DNA from 4 places in the Streptomyces sp. 4F14 genome. Region 2 is predicted to be linked to each of the others. Evidence: riboswitches for the same ligand, from Rfam matches in the RefSeq annotation. Region 2 holds a riboswitch; each other region holds the start of a gene.
What was found. Region 2 has a riboswitch for cyclic di-AMP ahead of ACLZOT_RS31285 (transglycosylase family protein). Riboswitches for the same ligand answer to the same signal wherever they lie in the genome.
Positions count from the first base shown of each region.

Region 1: it holds a riboswitch for cyclic di-AMP, as region 2 does, so the genes downstream of both, ACLZOT_RS33535 (C40 family peptidase) here and ACLZOT_RS31285 (transglycosylase family protein) in region 2, are expected to answer to the same signal.
Region 3: it holds a riboswitch for cyclic di-AMP, as region 2 does, so the genes downstream of both, ACLZOT_RS36345 (transglycosylase SLT domain-containing protein) here and ACLZOT_RS31285 (transglycosylase family protein) in region 2, are expected to answer to the same signal.
Region 4: it holds a riboswitch for cyclic di-AMP, as region 2 does, so the genes downstream of both, ACLZOT_RS05300 (M23 family metallopeptidase) here and ACLZOT_RS31285 (transglycosylase family protein) in region 2, are expected to answer to the same signal.

Region 1 covers NZ_JBLRVY010000023.1:126,943-131,117, forward strand. The annotation lists gene ACLZOT_RS33515 (8-amino-7-oxononanoate synthase) at 1-64, shown strand, start outside; gene ACLZOT_RS33520 (DUF397 domain-containing protein) at 110-328, opposite strand; gene ACLZOT_RS33525 (helix-turn-helix domain-containing protein) at 341-1,201, opposite strand; gene ACLZOT_RS33530 (ATP-binding protein) at 1,429-1,866, shown strand; gene ACLZOT_RS33535 (C40 family peptidase) at 1,859-2,332, opposite strand; cyclic di-AMP (ydaO/yuaA leader) riboswitch at 2,336-2,551, opposite strand; gene ACLZOT_RS33540 (hypothetical protein) at 3,040-3,342, opposite strand; gene ACLZOT_RS33545 (ATP-dependent Clp protease proteolytic subunit) at 3,350-3,967, opposite strand; gene ACLZOT_RS33550 (TetR/AcrR family transcriptional regulator) at 4,024-4,175, opposite strand, start outside.
Region 2 covers NZ_JBLRVY010000021.1:33,123-37,297, forward strand. The annotation lists gene ACLZOT_RS31275 (cytochrome P450 family protein) at 1-228, shown strand, start outside; gene ACLZOT_RS31280 (LysM peptidoglycan-binding domain-containing protein) at 378-1,430, shown strand; cyclic di-AMP (ydaO/yuaA leader) riboswitch at 1,653-1,811, shown strand; gene ACLZOT_RS31285 (transglycosylase family protein) at 1,816-2,520, shown strand; gene eno (phosphopyruvate hydratase) at 2,819-4,105, shown strand.
Region 3 covers NZ_JBLRVY010000027.1:24,592-28,766, forward strand. The annotation lists gene ACLZOT_RS36340 (polyprenyl synthetase family protein) at 1-852, opposite strand, end outside; cyclic di-AMP (ydaO/yuaA leader) riboswitch at 1,315-1,490, shown strand; gene ACLZOT_RS36345 (transglycosylase SLT domain-containing protein) at 1,496-1,957, shown strand; gene ACLZOT_RS36350 (HAD family hydrolase) at 2,013-2,840, opposite strand; gene ACLZOT_RS36355 (GNAT family N-acetyltransferase) at 3,101-4,175, shown strand, end outside.
Region 4 covers NZ_JBLRVY010000003.1:130,255-134,429, forward strand. The annotation lists gene ACLZOT_RS05290 (M16 family metallopeptidase) at 1-59, shown strand, start outside; gene ACLZOT_RS05295 (M16 family metallopeptidase) at 56-1,444, shown strand; cyclic di-AMP (ydaO/yuaA leader) riboswitch at 1,714-1,860, shown strand; gene ACLZOT_RS05300 (M23 family metallopeptidase) at 1,875-2,630, shown strand; gene ACLZOT_RS05305 (GntR family transcriptional regulator) at 2,813-3,496, shown strand; gene ACLZOT_RS05310 (HPr family phosphocarrier protein) at 3,712-3,993, opposite strand.

The DNA.
Region 1 (4,175 bases), on a different contig from region 2:
CGCGGACCTCTCCGGGGTCGAGCTGGACCGCGCTGTGCGGGTGATCGACGCGACACGACCATGAGTCGGCGGACACGGCCGTGCTGTGTTTCCTGAGCGCCGCGCTTGATCAGAGTGCCGAGGTGAACCCTGCCCAGCTCCCCGGGGTGAAGAGCAGTGCGGGTCCGGTGGGGGACTTGGAGTCGCGGACCGCGAGGAGACCCGTGAACGGGGCGGTCTCCACACAGTTGTTGGCTCCGGTGCTGTAGCTGCTGCGCAGCCATCGAGCCTCGGGCAGTGCGAGATGCAGTGCGCTTGCGGAAGGTACGTTCCGAGGCAGTGCTGACATGGGGGTGCCTCCTTACGCGCCGTCACCTATCCCGGCGATGAAATCCAACGAGTCCTCGGGTGAAAGGGCGTGGATCTGAAGGTTGGTGAAAGCCTCCGAGTAGGCCCGGAGGTCTTCCTTCCCCTCAAGGTGATGACTACTCGTCAAGTGGTCAAGAACGACCACATCCAGATCGGAAACGCTCGAAAACGAGAAGACAACGAAAGGCCCCGTGACGCCGATATGCGCTCCGGCGGTGAACGGGAGTACCTGGAGCGTCACTTGGGGGAGCCGCGCGTCGTCGAGGAGCCGTTCCAGTTGTGCCGCCATCACCTCGGGCCCGCCCACCTGACGGCGCAGCACCGCCTCGTCGAGCACCGCGCTCAGCAGCAGCGGCGGATCCCCGCGCAGCACGTCCTGCCGGGCCAGGCGCACCTCCACCAGCGCGTCCAACTGGCCCTCGTCCGCGCCCTCCAGGGCCGAGCGGGTCACCGCGCGGGCGTACTCGGGGGTCTGGAGCAGCCCCGGGACCACCGTCGTCTCCAGCGTGCGCATCGCGCTCGCCTGCGACTCCAGGCTGATGAAGTCCCGGTAGGTGGGCGGCAGTACACCCCGGTAGGCGTGCCACCAGTGGTCCCGGCCGACGCTCTCGCCGTCCCCGGCGAGCACCAGCATCAGTTCCCGCAGCCGGTGGTCGCTCACCCCGTAGGCGTCCAGGAGGAGCGCCACATCGGCCGGTTTCGCACTGCTGGTGCCGGTCTCGATCCGGCTCACCTTCGACTGGTGCCAGCCCACCAGCCGGGCCGCCTCGCCGCTCGTGAGCCGGGCCCGATTGCGTAACGCACGCAGTTCCGCGCCCAGTTTGCGGCGGCGTACGGCGGGGCCGTGTTGCATGCCCTTCTCCTCACTGCTCCCCATTACTCCTTGCGGGCCGCCCAAATCCGATCTGTCGTGGCAGAGTTCACCGCTTCGGGCGACAGATATATGCACATCCTGGTGGATCGCCGCACAGGACGGCCGTGGAAATGGCAGTCTGACGGTGAAGCACCAGTTCCGGGACCGTACTCGAACCATCCGCCGCGTGTCGGACGCCGGTCCCGTGGGAAAGGGACGACGTCGCCATGGCAGACCACCTGGAAGCATCCGTCACCCTGCCGAGCGACCCGCTGTCGGTCGCCGCGGCCCGTACCTTCACCGCGGGCACGCTCGCGGAGTGGGGCCTGCCGCCCGGCGCGGACCTCGCCGAGACCATCCGCCTGATCGTCTCCGAACTCGCCACCAACGCCGTCCAGCACACCCTGGGTCAGTCGCCGACCTTCACCGTCGACCTCGTCCTCGACCGGGACGAACAGCTCAGCGTCGGCGTCACCGACAGCCACCCGCGCTTCCCCAAACGCCTCCCGGCCGCTGTCCAGCAGGACAACGGCCGGGGGATGGTGATCATCCGCTCGCTGACGGCGGAGTGCGGGGGGCGCCTGAAGGTGCGGCCCACGCAGGAGGGCGGCAAGACGGTGCTGTGCGAGCTGCCCTGGACGGCGGTCGCGGACCGGGCTACTTGACCCGGCCGTACCAGACGCTCTTGGTCCAGATCTTCTGGAGCCGCACCACGTCACCCGTCTTCGGCGAGTGCCACACCTTATTGGCGCCCGCGTATATCCCGACGTGGTAGACGTTCGAGCCCGAGTGGAAGAAGACCAGGTCCCCCTTCTGCCGCTTCGACGTGGAGATGTGCTTGGTCCTGTTGTACTGCTGGGCCGCCGTGCGCGGCAGGGACTTGCCGGCCTTCTTGAACGCGTACTGCGTGAGCCCCGAGCAGTCGAACCGCTTGGGCCCGGCGGCGCCGTACTTGTACGGTGCGCCCTTCTTGGACGCCGCCACCTGGAGCGCCTTCGTCGACGCGGTGGCCGCCTCGGCGCCGGAGGCGACGCCCGGTACGACCACGGAGCCGCCCACGGCGGCCAGTGCGAAGGCCGAGACCGTACCGGCTCGGACCATCATCGACGGGACACGATTGAGCGCAGTCATGCGCAACCCTTCGTCAACCGCCTGAGAAGGATGACCTGTCGGATTCGGGCTGGCGAAGTTGGCCCGGCCGTGTCACCACGGCTTCACCCCAAGGGCTGCGCGGTACGGCCATGGTGTGACCGTTCCGGCGACCCGTACTGCTCGGGTCCTCCACTCCTGCCGATGCACTCCTGTCGACTCGGTCATCCGGGCAGCGGCAGGACTCGGCGTCCACCCGGACCGCCCCGCCTCTGTGGCGGGGGCTTGTCGTCAGTCAGGGATCTTGACTCACTCGTGACCGAAATACCCAACGAATTCGAGGATTTGTGGCCTTACTCACGACTGGGCCATTCGGGTGAACAGTTCAGAGAACGGTCACGTGTCCGTCACCTGCGCAGCCGTCGATCAGGGCCGGAATGCCCCGGTCCGCACCCCGTATCCGCAGGTTGCGCAAGTCCTGAGGGCCGCCCGGGGGAAACCTCGTTACGCCGAACGGGGGACGGTTCTACGCCACCGGCCGCCGCTTCGCCGGACCCGCCGTGCCGATGCGGAATCACGCACTCCGTGACGCCCCCGTACGTCGCCGCGCGGGAGCACGGGCGGAGGCACGCGCACGGGGGACGAGGGGGCCGTGCGCCGATGTGCTCCTGTGCGGCGGCGGGACACGGGAGGGCGCGTGGGGCGCACGCGGCCCGAGTCCCCCGCGCCGCACGCGTCCTGCGGAAGGCTCAGTTCCGGGGCGGCGGCAGCGTCACCCTCGCCGTACGGCGGTCGCCGTCCAGGACCCGCAGCGCGCGGGCCAGCGTCTCGGCGTGGACCTCGTGCTCGCCGCGCTGGTGCATCAGCGTCAGGGCGTCGCGCAGCGCCGCAGCCTTCGCCACCAGCGCCTGCGCGGCCCTCAGGCCCCGGTAGGTGTCGCCGTCCCGGCTCGGGTTGATGCGGCCGACGAGGTCGACGACCGCCAGGTAGTGGTCGATCAGATCGGCCTCCGCGCGCGTCAGCGCCGGGAGCGGGGGGAGTTCCGGCAGCATCCAGACCTCACCTTCCGCCGCTCGCCCCGCGGTTGGACACGATCCGGTCGACGACGCCGTACGCGACCGCCGCGTCCGCGTCGAGGATCAGGTCCCGTTCGATGTCCTCGGTGACCTGCTCGGGGGTGCGGCCGGTGTGGCGGACGAGCAGTTCCTCCAGCAGGGCGCGGACCCGGCTCAACTCCTCGGCCTGGATGGCGAGATCGCTGGCCTGGCCCTGGAACTCGCCGGCCTCGGGCTGGCCGATCACCACCCGCGCGCCGGGCAGCATCAGCCGCCGGCCCGGGGTGCCGGCCGCGAGCAGGACCGCCGCCGACGAGCCCGCCTGGCCCAGGCAGATCGTCTCCACGTCGCAGCTGACGTACCGCATCGTGTCGTAGATCGCCGACATCGCCGTGAACGAGCCGCCCGGGGAGTTGATGTACAGCGAGATCGCCTGGTCCGGGTCCTTGTACTCCAGGTGCATGAACTGGGCCATCACGTCGTTCGCCGAGATGTCGTCGACCGGCGTCCCCAGGAAGACGATCCGCTCCTCCAGGAGCTTCGAGTAGGGGTCCAGGGTCCGCGTGCCGTTGCTCGTGCGTTCGTGGAACTCGGGCAGGACGTGACGGGCATGGGCATTCATGGGTGACCCTCCTTCGGCGCCTGTAAAAAATGTACAGGACGTACGTAGGGGAGGGGTCAGTGACGCGGCAGCTCGCGGAATCCGGTGAGCAGGGCCCGCAGTCCGAGGTCGAAGGCCAGGGTGGCGCGGCTGCGGTCGGCGGGGGTCTGGTCGAGTACGGCGCTGAGGTGCGGAGCCGTGTCGCGGGCGACGTCGGGGACCATCACGG
Region 2 (4,175 bases):
GCCCGCCGCGACAACCAGCATCTGGGCTACGGACACGGCATCCACTACTGCCTCGGCGCCCCCCTCGCCCGCCTGGAGGGGCAGACCGCGCTGGCGACACTTCTCACACGCCTGCCGGACCTTCAACTCGCGGTGAGCCCCGAGGAGTTGAGATGGCGCGGCGGCCTCATCATGCGTGGCCTGCGGACTTTGCCGGTCGCCTTCACCCCGGCACCCCCGCCCCGGTGACCCGGCGCAAACATGACACGCCCTCAACTCCGTGATCTTCACGTGATCTGCGCGGCATGAACTTGTGACAGGTGATCGTATGCCGATACGTTCACAAGCCGGAGCGGCCCAGCCACTCCCGCCCCCACTGCCGTGAGAAAGGTGCCCGCATGCTCTCCGGGAACGGCCGTCACCGTCGCCCCCGCCAGGCCCCGGCCCTGCTCGTCGCCGCCGGAGTGACCGGCTCCGCGATCGCCATCCCGCTGCTCGGTGCGAGCGGCGCGAGCGCCGCCGGCAACCCGGCCGGGGTCGAGGGGACCACGGTCTGGGACAAGGTGGCCGACTGCGAGACGGACAGCGCCTGGGACGAGAACACCGGCTCGGGCCAGTTCGGCGGACTGCACATCAAGCTCGACGACTGGAAGAAGTACGGCGGCCTCACCTACGCCGAACGCCCCGACCTCGCCGGCCGCGCCGAGCAGATCGAGGTCGGCAAGCGGATCCTCGCCGACCAGGGCCCCGGCTTCTGGCCCGTCTGCGCGCTCACGGCGGGCCTGACGAAGGACAACGGCGCGGCGGCGACGGACACGACCCCGAGCCCGAGCCCCAGCACGGGTACGGGTTCGACCGGTACGTCCGGCTCGTCCGGAACGTCGGATCCGTCCAAGGAGCCGAGCCCGACGCCCGGTTCGGGCACCTCCGGCGACACGGGCACGGCCGCCAAGCCGACCCCGACCCCCACGCCCACCCCGACGCCGACCCCCACCCCGTCGTCGTCGGCCCCCTCCGAGGAGACCGGCACCTCCGCCGAGGCGGGCAGGTCCAACGGCTCCGGCCGCGTCGTACCGGACGCCCCACAGGTTCCGGACGGCAAGCCCACAGAACCGTCAAGCGGTGACAAGTCGGACAACCCGGTGCAGGGTCCCGGCTCTTGGAGCCTCGTCGACACGGGCGTCGGCGCGGCCGTGGGCGCCTCCCCGCTCTCCGTCCCCGCCCCGAAGAGCGCGTCGACCCTCTCGACCGCCGGCACCGGCAAGCACCGCGGGCTGAGCGCGGACGAGCCCCAGTCGTACACCGTCCGGGTCGGGGACACGCTCAGCTCCATCGCCGACTCCCTTGAGCTTGACGGCGGATGGCGTGCCCTCTACGCCGCGAACGAGGGCCTCATCGGGGCCGACCCGAGCGCCATCGTCCCCGGTCAGACCCTGTCTCTCGGCGACTGAGCCGACGTACGGCAAAGGCGTAAAAGCGGGCGGAACCACGGCAGTTCGGCGTCCCGGTTGGCGTCTAATGTCCGGGTTTGGCGAAAGTGTGGGATGAGTCTCAGAAGCCCTGATCGTCTTTGAAAATCCGCTGAGCGCATGTCTACGGTCGTGACCGCTCGGCAACCCGAGCCCCGGCTGCCGCAACGCCGAATCCTGCCAGCGGCCGTCCGGGAACAGTCGTCGCGTCAAGCGCCGTAGGCAGGAGCGGGGGACCCAAGGTAAGTGCTGGGAACGGTGGTTGACGCCGGACCCGGCTAGGGGTGAAGTCGCGGGAGCGACAGGGCAACTCAACCGGCCCTAACCCGACAGCTCACCTCGCAGGCGTCGGTGAGGGGATCGATCCATGCTGTTTTCCGGCAAGGGCAAGCACCGCCGCCCGTCCAAGGCCACTCGTGTCGTCGCGCTTGCCGGTGTCACCGGTGTCGCCGTCGCCGCCCCCCTGATGGCCGCGGGCAGCGCTTCCGCCGCCACCGCCTCCGAGTGGGACGCCGTCGCGCAGTGCGAGTCCGGCGGCAACTGGGCCATCAACACCGGCAACGGGTACTACGGCGGCGTCCAGTTCTCCGCCTCCACCTGGGCCGCGTACGGCGGTACCGCGTACGCCCCGACCGCGAACCTGGCCACCAAGTCCCAGCAGATCGAGATAGCCGAGAAGGTCCTCGCGGGTCAGGGCAAGGGCGCCTGGCCGAGCTGTGGCGTGGGCCTGTCGGGCGCCAGCTACAACGGCGGCTCCTCCTCCAACTCGGGCTCCTCGTCGAGCGGTTCGAGCAGCAGCCGTACGGAGTCGAACTCCTCCTCCCGCTCCACCGAGCGCCCGGCCGCCCCCAAGAGCACCACCCCCAAGGCGTCCAAGACCGTCACCACCCCGACCGGCCAGAAGGTCAAGAAGGGCGACGGCGAGTACAAGGTCGTCAAGGGCGACACCCTCAGCTCCATCGCGGCCAAGCACAAGGTCGCCGGCGGCTGGCAGAAGCTGTTCCAGCTCAACAAGGACATCGTCCAGGACGCCGACCTCATCTACCCCGGTCAGCAGCTCCACCTGAAGTAGACACCTGAACCACAGGCCGCTCACATCCGTGGACCTCACAGTGAAGACGCCGTGAGGGTCACCCCCCGTCCCTCACGGGCCCCCGCTCCGGTGCGTGTTCCCCCGTACGCACCGGAGCGGGTTTTTCTTTGCCCCCCGTCCTCCCAGCTGTCACCCCCTCTTTGTTCCGAGTATGAACAATGAGTACGGTCGGTTCTGTCCCACGGGGCGAGCGGTCGGCTGGCCGAAGCCCCGGAGCCGGTTAGGCTCGTCCTCGCAGCGCCCACGAGGTCTGCGTACCCGCGTCACACTGAAGGAGATGCTCGTGCCGTCCATCGACGTCGTCGTAGCCCGGGAAATCCTCGACTCGCGAGGCAACCCCACCGTCGAGGTCGAGGTCGGCCTCGACGACGGCAGCACGGGTCGTGCCGCCGTCCCGTCCGGCGCCTCCACCGGTGCCTTCGAGGCCATCGAGCTGCGCGACGGTGACCCCAACCGCTACCAGGGCAAGGGTGTCGAGAAGGCCGTCCTCGCCGTCATCGAGCAGATCGGCCCGGAGCTCGTCGGCTACGACGCGACCGAGCAGCGCCTGATCGACCAGGCCATGTTCGACCTGGACGCCACCGACAACAAGGGCTCGCTGGGCGCGAACGCCATCCTCGGCGTCTCCCTCGCCGTCGCGCACGCCGCCTCCGAGGCGTCCGACCTGCCGCTCTTCCGCTACCTCGGCGGCCCGAACGCGCACCTCCTGCCGGTGCCGATGATGAACATCCTGAACGGCGGCTCGCACGCCGACTCCAACGTGGACATCCAGGAGTTCATGATCGCGCCCATCGGCGCCGAGTCCTTCTCCGAGGCCCTGCGCTGGGGCACCGAGGTCTACCACACCCTCAAGAAGGTGCTGAAGACCAAGGGCCTGTCCACCGGCCTCGGCGACGAGGGCGGCTTCGCGCCGAACCTCGGCTCCAACCGCGAGGCCCTCGACCTCATCCTCGAAGCGGTCAAGCAGGCCGGGTACGTCCCCGGTGAGCAGATCGCCCTCGCGCTCGACGTCGCCGCCTCCGAGTTCTACAAGGACGGCAAGTACCTCTTCGAGGGCAAGGAGCGCTCCGCCGCCGAGATGACGGAGTACTACGAGGAGCTGGTCGCCGCCTACCCGCTCGTCTCCATCGAGGACCCGCTCTTCGAGGACGACTGGGCCGGCTGGAAGGTCCTCACCGACCGCCTCGGCGACAAGGTCCAGATCGTCGGCGACGACCTCTTCGTCACCAACCCCGAGCGCCTCGCCCGCGGCATCGAGGACGGCGCCGCCAACGCGCTCCTCGTCAAGGTCAACCAGATCGGCTCCCTCACGGAGACCCTGGACGCCGTCGAGCTGGCCCAGCGCAACGGCTTCAAGTGCATGATGTCCCACCGCTCCGGCGAGACCGAGGACGTCACGATCGCCGACCTCGCCGTCGCCACCAACTGCGGCCAGATCAAGACCGGCGCCCCGGCCCGCTCCGAGCGCGTCGCCAAGTACAACCAGCTCCTGCGCATCGAGGAGATCCTCGACGACGCGGCGGTGTACGCCGGTCGTAGCGCCTTCCCGCGCTTCAAGGGCTGAAACACCCTTAGGGACGCTGCTTAGAAGGGCGTCGCTCGTACGTCCCCGTACCCGGTCCCGTACCGTGTGC
Region 3 (4,175 bases), on a different contig from region 2:
GGCCTCGGTGTGGCGGGCGTCGTCCGTGAGGTCGGAGTCGAGGAGTTCGCACAGGGCGACGTCCTCGGCCAGACCGAGGCGGGCGGCGCGCTCGCGCAGGCGCAGGACGGGGAGCGTGGGGATGCCCTCGCGCAGGTCCGTGCCGGGGGTCTTGCCGGACTCGTGGGAGTCGGAGGCGATGTCGAGGACGTCGTCGGCGAGCTGGAAGGCGACGCCGAGGCGTTCGCCGTACTGCGTGAGGACGTCCACGACCGTCTCGTCGGCGCCGGAGGTCATCGCTCCGAAGCGGCAGGAGACGGCGACGAGGGAGCCGGTCTTGCCCGCGAGGACGTCGAGGTAGTGGTCGACGGGGTCGCGGCCGTCGGTGGGCCCGGCGGTCTCCAGGATCTGGCCGGTGACGAGCCGTTCGAACGCCTCGGCCTGGATGCGGACGACCTCGGGGCCGAGGTCGGCGAGGATCTGGGACGCGCGCGCGAAGAGGAAGTCGCCCGTGAGGACGGCGACGGAGTTGCCCCAGCGGGTGTTGGCGCTGGCCACCCCGCGCCGGACCTCGGCCTCGTCCATGACGTCGTCGTGGTAGAGGGTGGCGAGGTGGGTGAGTTCGACGCCCACGGCGGACGGCACGACACCGGGCGCGTACGGGTCGCCGAACTGCGCGGCGAGCATCACCAGGAGTGGCCGGAAACGTTTGCCTCCCGCGCGCACGAGGTGCTGCGCCGCCTCCGTGATGAAGGGGACCTCGCTCTTGGTGGCTTCGAGCAGTCCTTCCTCGACAGCCGCCAATCCTGCCTGGACATCGGCTTCCAGCGCCTGGTCCCGCACGCTCAGCCCGAACGGCCCGACGACGGTCACGAGGGATCTCCTGTCTGCTGTTGCCCACGGGCGACTGTTGGCGATTACACGGTTTGTCGATAGGTCGCTGCCATCACTCAAGTCAGCGTATCCGGTCACGTTTCGATCACCGATAGCCCCCACGGTTACAGCACGGGCGCTATCGGATCACGCCCGTTATGCAGACGATGGATCGATAAGGCACATCATCTCCGGACATTCATACCTTGTGCACATTTTGCCGTTATTGCTATTTCGTGAGTTGAGTCACGGGCACTTCCTCCGCCCGCCCCTCCCCCACCACTCTTCCCCCTTGCCCCTGTTGGCGAGTTGACCCTTGGCGGTCGCAAAGGATCAAGCGCCCCATACACCTCACCCGGAGGTCAATAGGGGCGAGATGTGAATCAGGCACTTGTTCCGGACATGTGCTCTCGCATACGTTCCGCCGGGTCGGGCGGACGCCTAATCCTGCCGCCGCCCTTCACCACCTCATCGACGAACCACTCGCGTACGGCAGGAGCGGGGGACCCAGGTAGTACGCCGCGCCGGACACGTCCGCCGCGGCTCGGGGTGAAGCCGTGTCACCGTCCCCGGTGGCCCGGCCGGGCACCTCCCCGCCCGAACCCGACAGCTCACCTCGCAGGCGCCGGAGAGGAAAACCGCCATGCCTGCAGTCCGCAAGAAGCGTCTCGCCCGGGCCCTCGCCGTCGCCGCCACCGGCACGGCCCTGCTCGCCCTCCCGATCGTCGGCGCCACCAGTGCCTCCGCGGCCACCGGCACCTCGTCGTCCACGGTCGCCGGCTACCCGAACACCCTGGACGGCTGGATCCGCGAATCCCTCGCGATCATGGCCCAGAAGGGCATCCCGGGCAGCTACGACGGCATCTACCGCAACATCATCCGCGAGTCCTCCGGCAACCCCTGGGCCATCAACGACTGGGACTCCAACGCCGCCGCCGGCACGCCCTCCAAGGGCCTGCTCCAGGTCATCGACCCGACCTTCCAGGCGTACCACGTCGCCGGGACGGCGTACGACCCGTACGACCCGGTCGCGAACATCACCGCCGCGTGCAACTACGCGGCGGCGGTGTACGGGTCGATCGACAACGTCTTCGGCGCGTACTGAGCGAACACCCCTGTAGGAGCCCCGGTTTCGGACCGGGGCTCCTACAGGGAGCGCGTTACGGAAACATCCGTTCAAGAACGGTCGCCACTCCGTCCTCCTCGTTCGAGGACGTCACCTCGTCGGCCACCGCCTTGAGTTCGGGGTGCGCGTTGGCCATCGCGACCCCGTAGGCGGACCACTCGAACATCGGGATGTCGTTCGGCATGTCCCCGAAGGCGACCGTGTCCTCGGGGGCGATCCCGAGGCGTTCGGCGGCCAGGGCGAGCCCCGTGGCCTTGGTGACGCCGCTCGGCTGGAGTTCGACCGTGCCGGGCCCCGACATGGTGACCGTGGCGAGCGAACCGACCGCCGCGCGCGCGGTGGCCGCCAACTCGTCGTCCGTCAGCGCGGGGTGACGCAGCAGCACCTTGCTGATCGGCTCGCACCACAGGTCCTCGCGGCGTCCCACGCGCAGCGCGGGGAGCGTCGGGTGCGGCATCAGGTAGCCCGGCTCGATCAGCGTCAGCCCGTCCACACCGTCCTGGTCGACGGCGGCGTACACCTGGCCGACCTCCGCCTCGATCTTGCCGAGGGCGGTCTCCGCGAGTTCCCGGTCCAGCGTGACCGACCACAGGAGGCGGTCCTCGCTGGCGTCGTACACCTGCGCTCCCTGGCCGCACACGGCGAGCCCTCTGCCGCGCAGGATCTCCAGCAGGGGGCGCACCCGGGGGGCCGGGCGGCCGGTCACCACCAGGTGCCGCGCGCCGGCCTCCACGACCCGCTGGAGGGCGTTCAGCGAGCGGTCGGAGAAGGTGTCGTCGGCGCGCAGGAGCGTGCCGTCCAGGTCGGTGGCGACGAGGGCGTACGCGCGCGTGCCGGAAGCGGGGGTGGTGGGTGCGGCCATGATCAGAGAATACGGACCGCACCGCGCGCGGGAGGCCCGATGACCTCTCTCGCCACACCCGCGCGCGGGAGGGCCGGTTTCGCGACGAGCACCCGCGCGGGGTGACGAAAAGGTCCCCTTCGTCATCGAATCCCCATCGAGATGCCAACGCTTCTGCGAAGACTGCACCGGTTGGCAACAGCATGGGCCGCTATCTACCGCGGTGCCGTCTGGAGGGGTACGGTCCATGTGTCCAGGGGGGACTTGATCGGGGGGTCAGGTTGAACAGTGGGCGCATTCGTGTGCTGCGCGCGCAGGAGTTGGGCGAGGGGGAGCGTGAGCGGTGGCGGGCCCTGCGGGCCGCCTCGCCAGCCTTGCGCAATCCGTTCATGGAACCGGAGTTCGTCGAGGCCGTGGGGCGCGTACGGGCGCGTACGCGGGTCGCGGTGGTGTACGAGGGGCGCGAACCCGTCGGGTTCCTCCCCCACGAGCGCGGCCCGCTCGGCATGGGCCAGGCCCTCGCGCACGGCGTGTCGGACGCCCAGGGGGCGGTCCTGGCGCCCGGACTCGGCCTGGAGACAGGCGAGTTGATGCGCGCCTGCGCACTGTCGAGCTTCGCGTTCGACAACCTGGAGGCGGGCCAGGGCCTGTTCGTCCCGCACGCCGCCGCCGAGTACGCGGCCTACGTCATCGACGTCGAGAAGGGCTACGACACCTACGAGTCCGTGCTGCGCGGCCAGTCGCCGAAGTTCCTGCGGACGACGCTCGCCAAGGAGCGCAGACTCGGGCGCCAGGCCGGCGAGCTGAGGTTCGTGTTCGACGAACGCGACCCGGCCGCGCTGCGCGCCCTCATGGCGTGGAAGTCCGCGCAGTACCGCCGTACCGGCCGGCGCGACCGGTTCGCGCAGGAGTGGATCACGCGCCTGGTCGCACTCCTCGCCGACACGCGCACGCCGGAGTGCGCCGGCACGCTCTCCGTCCTGTACGCCGGGGAGCGGCCCGTCGCCGCGCACTTCGGGCTGCGCTCGTCGACCGTCCTGGCCTGCTGGTTCCCTTCGTACGACACGGAGTTCGCGAAGTTCTCGCCGGGGCTCGTGCTGCATCTGCGGATGGCCGAGGCGGCGGCGGCCGAGGGCATCACGACGCTGGACCTCGGGCGGGGGGCCGCCGAGTACAAGGAGGCGCTGAAGACCGGGGAGATCCCGGTGCACGAGGGCGCGTGGACGCGTCCGGGTGCGGGGGCGGCGCTCTACTGGCTGAGCCGTGAACCCTCGCGCCGGGCGCACCACTTCGTGCGCGGGCGCCCACGGCTCGCGAGCGCCGCCGCACGGGCGCTGAAGAGCGCCGGGCGGCTGC
Region 4 (4,175 bases), on a different contig from region 2:
ACCCCGCGCGTGAAGCGACCGTAGAGGCCGGCGACGACAACGAGGAGACGGCCAAGTGACCGAGCTCGCCACCATGGACTTCCACCCGCAGCCCCAGGCGGGCGAGGCCAAGCCCTGGGCGTTCCCGGCGCCCGAGCGCGCCGCCCTCGGCAACGGCCTGACCGTCCTGCGCTGCCACCGCCCCGGCCAGCAGGTCGTCGCCGTCGAGATCCTCCTCGACGCGCCCCTGGAGGCCGAGCCGACCGGCCTGGACGGCGTCTCCACGATCATGGCGCGCGCCTTCTCCGAGGGCACCGACCGGCACACCGCCGAGGAGTTCGCCGCCGAGCTGGAGCGCGCGGGCGCCACGCTCGACGCGCACGCCGACCACTCCGGCGTCCGGCTCAGCCTGGAGGTCCCCGCCTCCCGGCTCGCCAAGGGGCTCGGGCTGCTCGCCGACGCCCTGCGCGCGCCCGCGTTCGCCGAGGGCGAGGTCGAACGGCTGGTGCGCAACCGGCTCGACGAGATCCCGCACGAGCTGGCCAACCCCTCCCGGCGGGCCGCCAAGGAGCTGTACAAGGAGCTGTTCCCGGCGACCTCGCGCATGTCGCGCCCGCGCCAGGGCACCGAGGACACCGTCGAGAAGATCGACGCCGCCGCCGTCCGCGCCTTCTACGACCGGCACGTGCGCCCCGCCACGGCCACCGCGGTCGTCGTCGGCGACCTGAACGGCATCGACCTCGACGCGCTGCTCGGCGAGACCCTGGGCGCCTGGACGGGGTCCGCCGGCCAGCCCCGGCCGGTTCCGCCGGTCACCGCCGACGACGCCGGGCGCGTCGTCATCGTCGACCGGCCCGGCGCCGTCCAGACGCAGCTGCTGATCGGGCGCGTGGGCGCCGACCGGCACGACCGCGTGTGGGCCGCCCAGGTCCTCGGCACGTACTGTCTCGGCGGCACCCTGACGTCCCGTCTGGACGCCGTCCTGCGCGAGGAGAAGGGCTACACCTACGGCGTGCGCGCCTTCGGGCAGGTCCTGCGCTCCGCCCCGGACGGCTCGGGCGCCTCGATGCTCGCCATCAGCGGCTCCGTCGACACGCCCAACACCGGGCCCGCCCTCGCGGACCTGTGGACCGTCCTGCGCACCCTCGCCGCCGAGGGACTCACGGACGCCGAGCGCGACTTCGCCGTGCAGAACCTCGTCGGCGTGGCGCCACTCAAGTACGAGACCGCCGCGGCCGTCGCAGGGACCCACGCCGACCAGGTCGAGCAGCACCTCCCCGACGACTTCCAGGCGACCCTGTACCGGCGGCTCGCGGCCACCGGCACCGTCGAGGCCACCGCCGCGGTCGTCAACGCCTTCCCCGTCGACCGTCTCGTCACCGTCCTCGTCGGCGACGCGAAGGAGATCCGGGAGCCGGTCGAGGCGCTCGGGATCGGGCCGGTGCGGGTGGTGACGGCGGAGTAGGGACACCGGTGCACGCGCGCGTAGGGCGACGGGGACGAGCCCTACGCGCGCGTGCCACCGAGCAACCGCAAGCCCCCGTGAGTTCGCTGTTCGCAGGGCCACACCCCACCCGAAACGCATCCCTCCGAGGGTGACCGTTTTCGCCCGGAGGGTATGCCTCTGCCCTGTGGTGTGCGCTACAAAAACCGCTGTGCGTTTGGGAATCGGGGGCACGCCCTCTAGCGTCGTCCGGGCTGTTCGTCGGGCAGTACGCCGCACACCGCGGCACCGGACAGCCATCGCCGAGTCCCCGTACGGCGCGAGCCAGGGGAGCCGGGGACCCACAGTCCCTGGGGTGAATCGGGCGCCCGCGCCCGTAGGAGACCTTCCTGCTCCGAACCCGTCAGCTAACCCGGTAGGCGAGAGGGAAGGAAAGGACGAACTCGACCCCATGGCGTTCACCTGCGCCACCGGCAAGCGCCGCAAGGCGACCCGGATGCAGCGTACGACCGCCCGCGCGGCGGGCATAGCGGCGCTGACGACCTCGGCGCTGGCCGCCGGATCACCCCCCGAACCGACCGCCGCGAACACGGTCATGGCCGCCGACGACACCGTCACCCTGCGCCTCGACCTGGTCGCCGAGCACCTCGAGGCCCGGGCCGCCGACCAGCGGCAGGCCGTCGAGCACGCCGCCGTACGCGCGCGCACCGAGGCGCTGCGCGTCCAGGCCGCCGAGGAGGCGAAGGCCGCGCGCGCGGCGGAGGCCCGCGCCGCCCGGGAGGCCGAGCGCGCCCGCCTGAACGCCTTCGTCGCCCCGATCACCGGCTCGTACGTCTCCACCGGCTACCGCAGCGGCGGCTCCCTGTGGTCCTCCGGCAGCCACACGGGCATCGACTTCCACGCCGCCACCGGCACCCCGGTGCACGCCGTCGGCCTCGGCACGGTCGTGGAGGCCGGCTGGGGCGGCGCCTACGGCAACCAGATCGTCGTCCGGATGAACGACGGGACGTACACCCAGTACGGCCACCTGTCGTCGATCTCCGTCGCGGTGGGCCAGACGGTCACCCCGGGGGAGCGCATCGGCTACTCGGGCGCGACGGGCAACGTCACCGGCCCGCACCTGCACTTCGAGGCCCGTACGACACCGGAATACGGCTCCGACATCGACCCGGTCGCCTACCTGCGCGCGCACGGCGTCGACGTCTGACCCGCGCGAGATCGTCCAGCCCCGGCCCCCTCGGCCGGGGCTTTCGACGTTTCGGACGCCGCCCTGTCCAAAAAATATCCATGGATTCCGGCTCGCCATCGGAAATTCCCGCTCATTGCAATAGAGTCACGGAACACACGTCAACCGTCGACGTTTCACGGGGATTAAGGCGGAGGTCCGTCATGCGTATTCCGGCGCACTCGGTGTGCACGGCCGTCCGGGACGACATCGTCGCGGGTGTCTACGAGCGCGGCAGCCGCCTCACCGAGGAACTCCTCGCGCGCCGGTACGGCGTCAGCCGCGTCCCCGTCCGCGAGGCGCTGCGCACGCTGGAGGCCGAGGGCTTCGTGGTGACGCGGCGTCACGCGGGCGCGTGCGTGGCCGAGCCGACCGAGCAGGAGGCCGCCGACCTGCTGGAGATGCGCCTGCTGCTGGAGCCGCTCGGCGCAGCCCGGGCCGCCCAGCGGCGCACCGAGGCCCACCTGAAGGTGCTGCGCGGCCTCGTCAGGCTGGGCCAGGAGCGCGCCAGGCGGGGCAACAGCGAGGATCTGCGCTCCCTGGGCGGCTGGTTCCACGAGACGCTCGCCCAGGCGTCCGGAAGCCACGCCTTGACCTCGACGCTGACCCAGCTGCGCCACAAGATCGCCTGGATGTACGCGGTCGAGCCGTCGGCCGGCCCCGTCGACTCCTGGGCCGAGCACGGCGCGATCGTCGACGCCGTCGCGCGCGGGGACGCCGAGCGCGCGCGGGCGGTCACCGCCCTGCACACCGAGCGCTCCCTCGGCGCCCACCGGCTGCGCTTCGCGGGCGCGGACCGTGTGAGGACTTCGCAACACGTCGTAAACATGTCCGGCCTGCGGCATTAACACGGGCGCCGTATACAAAGAAGAGATATTCGGCGGAAGTGTATTTTCGCTGCCCTTTTGTGAGCGCGCCGTGAATTTCTCGGCGCGCGCCTTTCGTGTGCGCTCGTGCGCCCGTGGGTCTTTGCGGGGCAATTCATTCCGGGACGCCCCGGAAATGACGGAGCCGCACCGCCCGGAAAGGGACGGCGCGGCTCCGTACACGCGCGTGGGTGGCGTCAGACGGTCTCGGGGAGCTCGTCCAGGCCCTCGGCGACCAGCTTGGCCAGCCGGTCGAGAGCGGCGTCCGCGCCCTCGGCCGCGGAGGCCAGGACGACTTCCTCGCCGCCCTGGGCGCCGAGGCCGAGTACGGCCAGCATGGAGGCCGCGTTGACGGGGTTGCCGTCCGCCTTGGCGATCGTGACCGGGACGCCGGTGGCCGTGGCGGCTCGGACGAAGAGGGAGGCGGGGCGGGCGTGAAGGCCCTCCGCCCAGCCGATGGTGACGCGGCGCTCAGCCATGATGATGCTGCCCTTCGGTGTTCAGGGTTGTCTAGACCATTTTTCCACACGTGAAGCGTTCCCGGAGGAGGCGCGACGGCCTCCCCGGGACGGCTGTCCGGACCGCGGCCTCGGTCCGGTCGGTGCCGTCTTCCGTCCCCCAGACTGCCTCGCGCCGTTGTCGGACGCGAGCCGTACGCTGG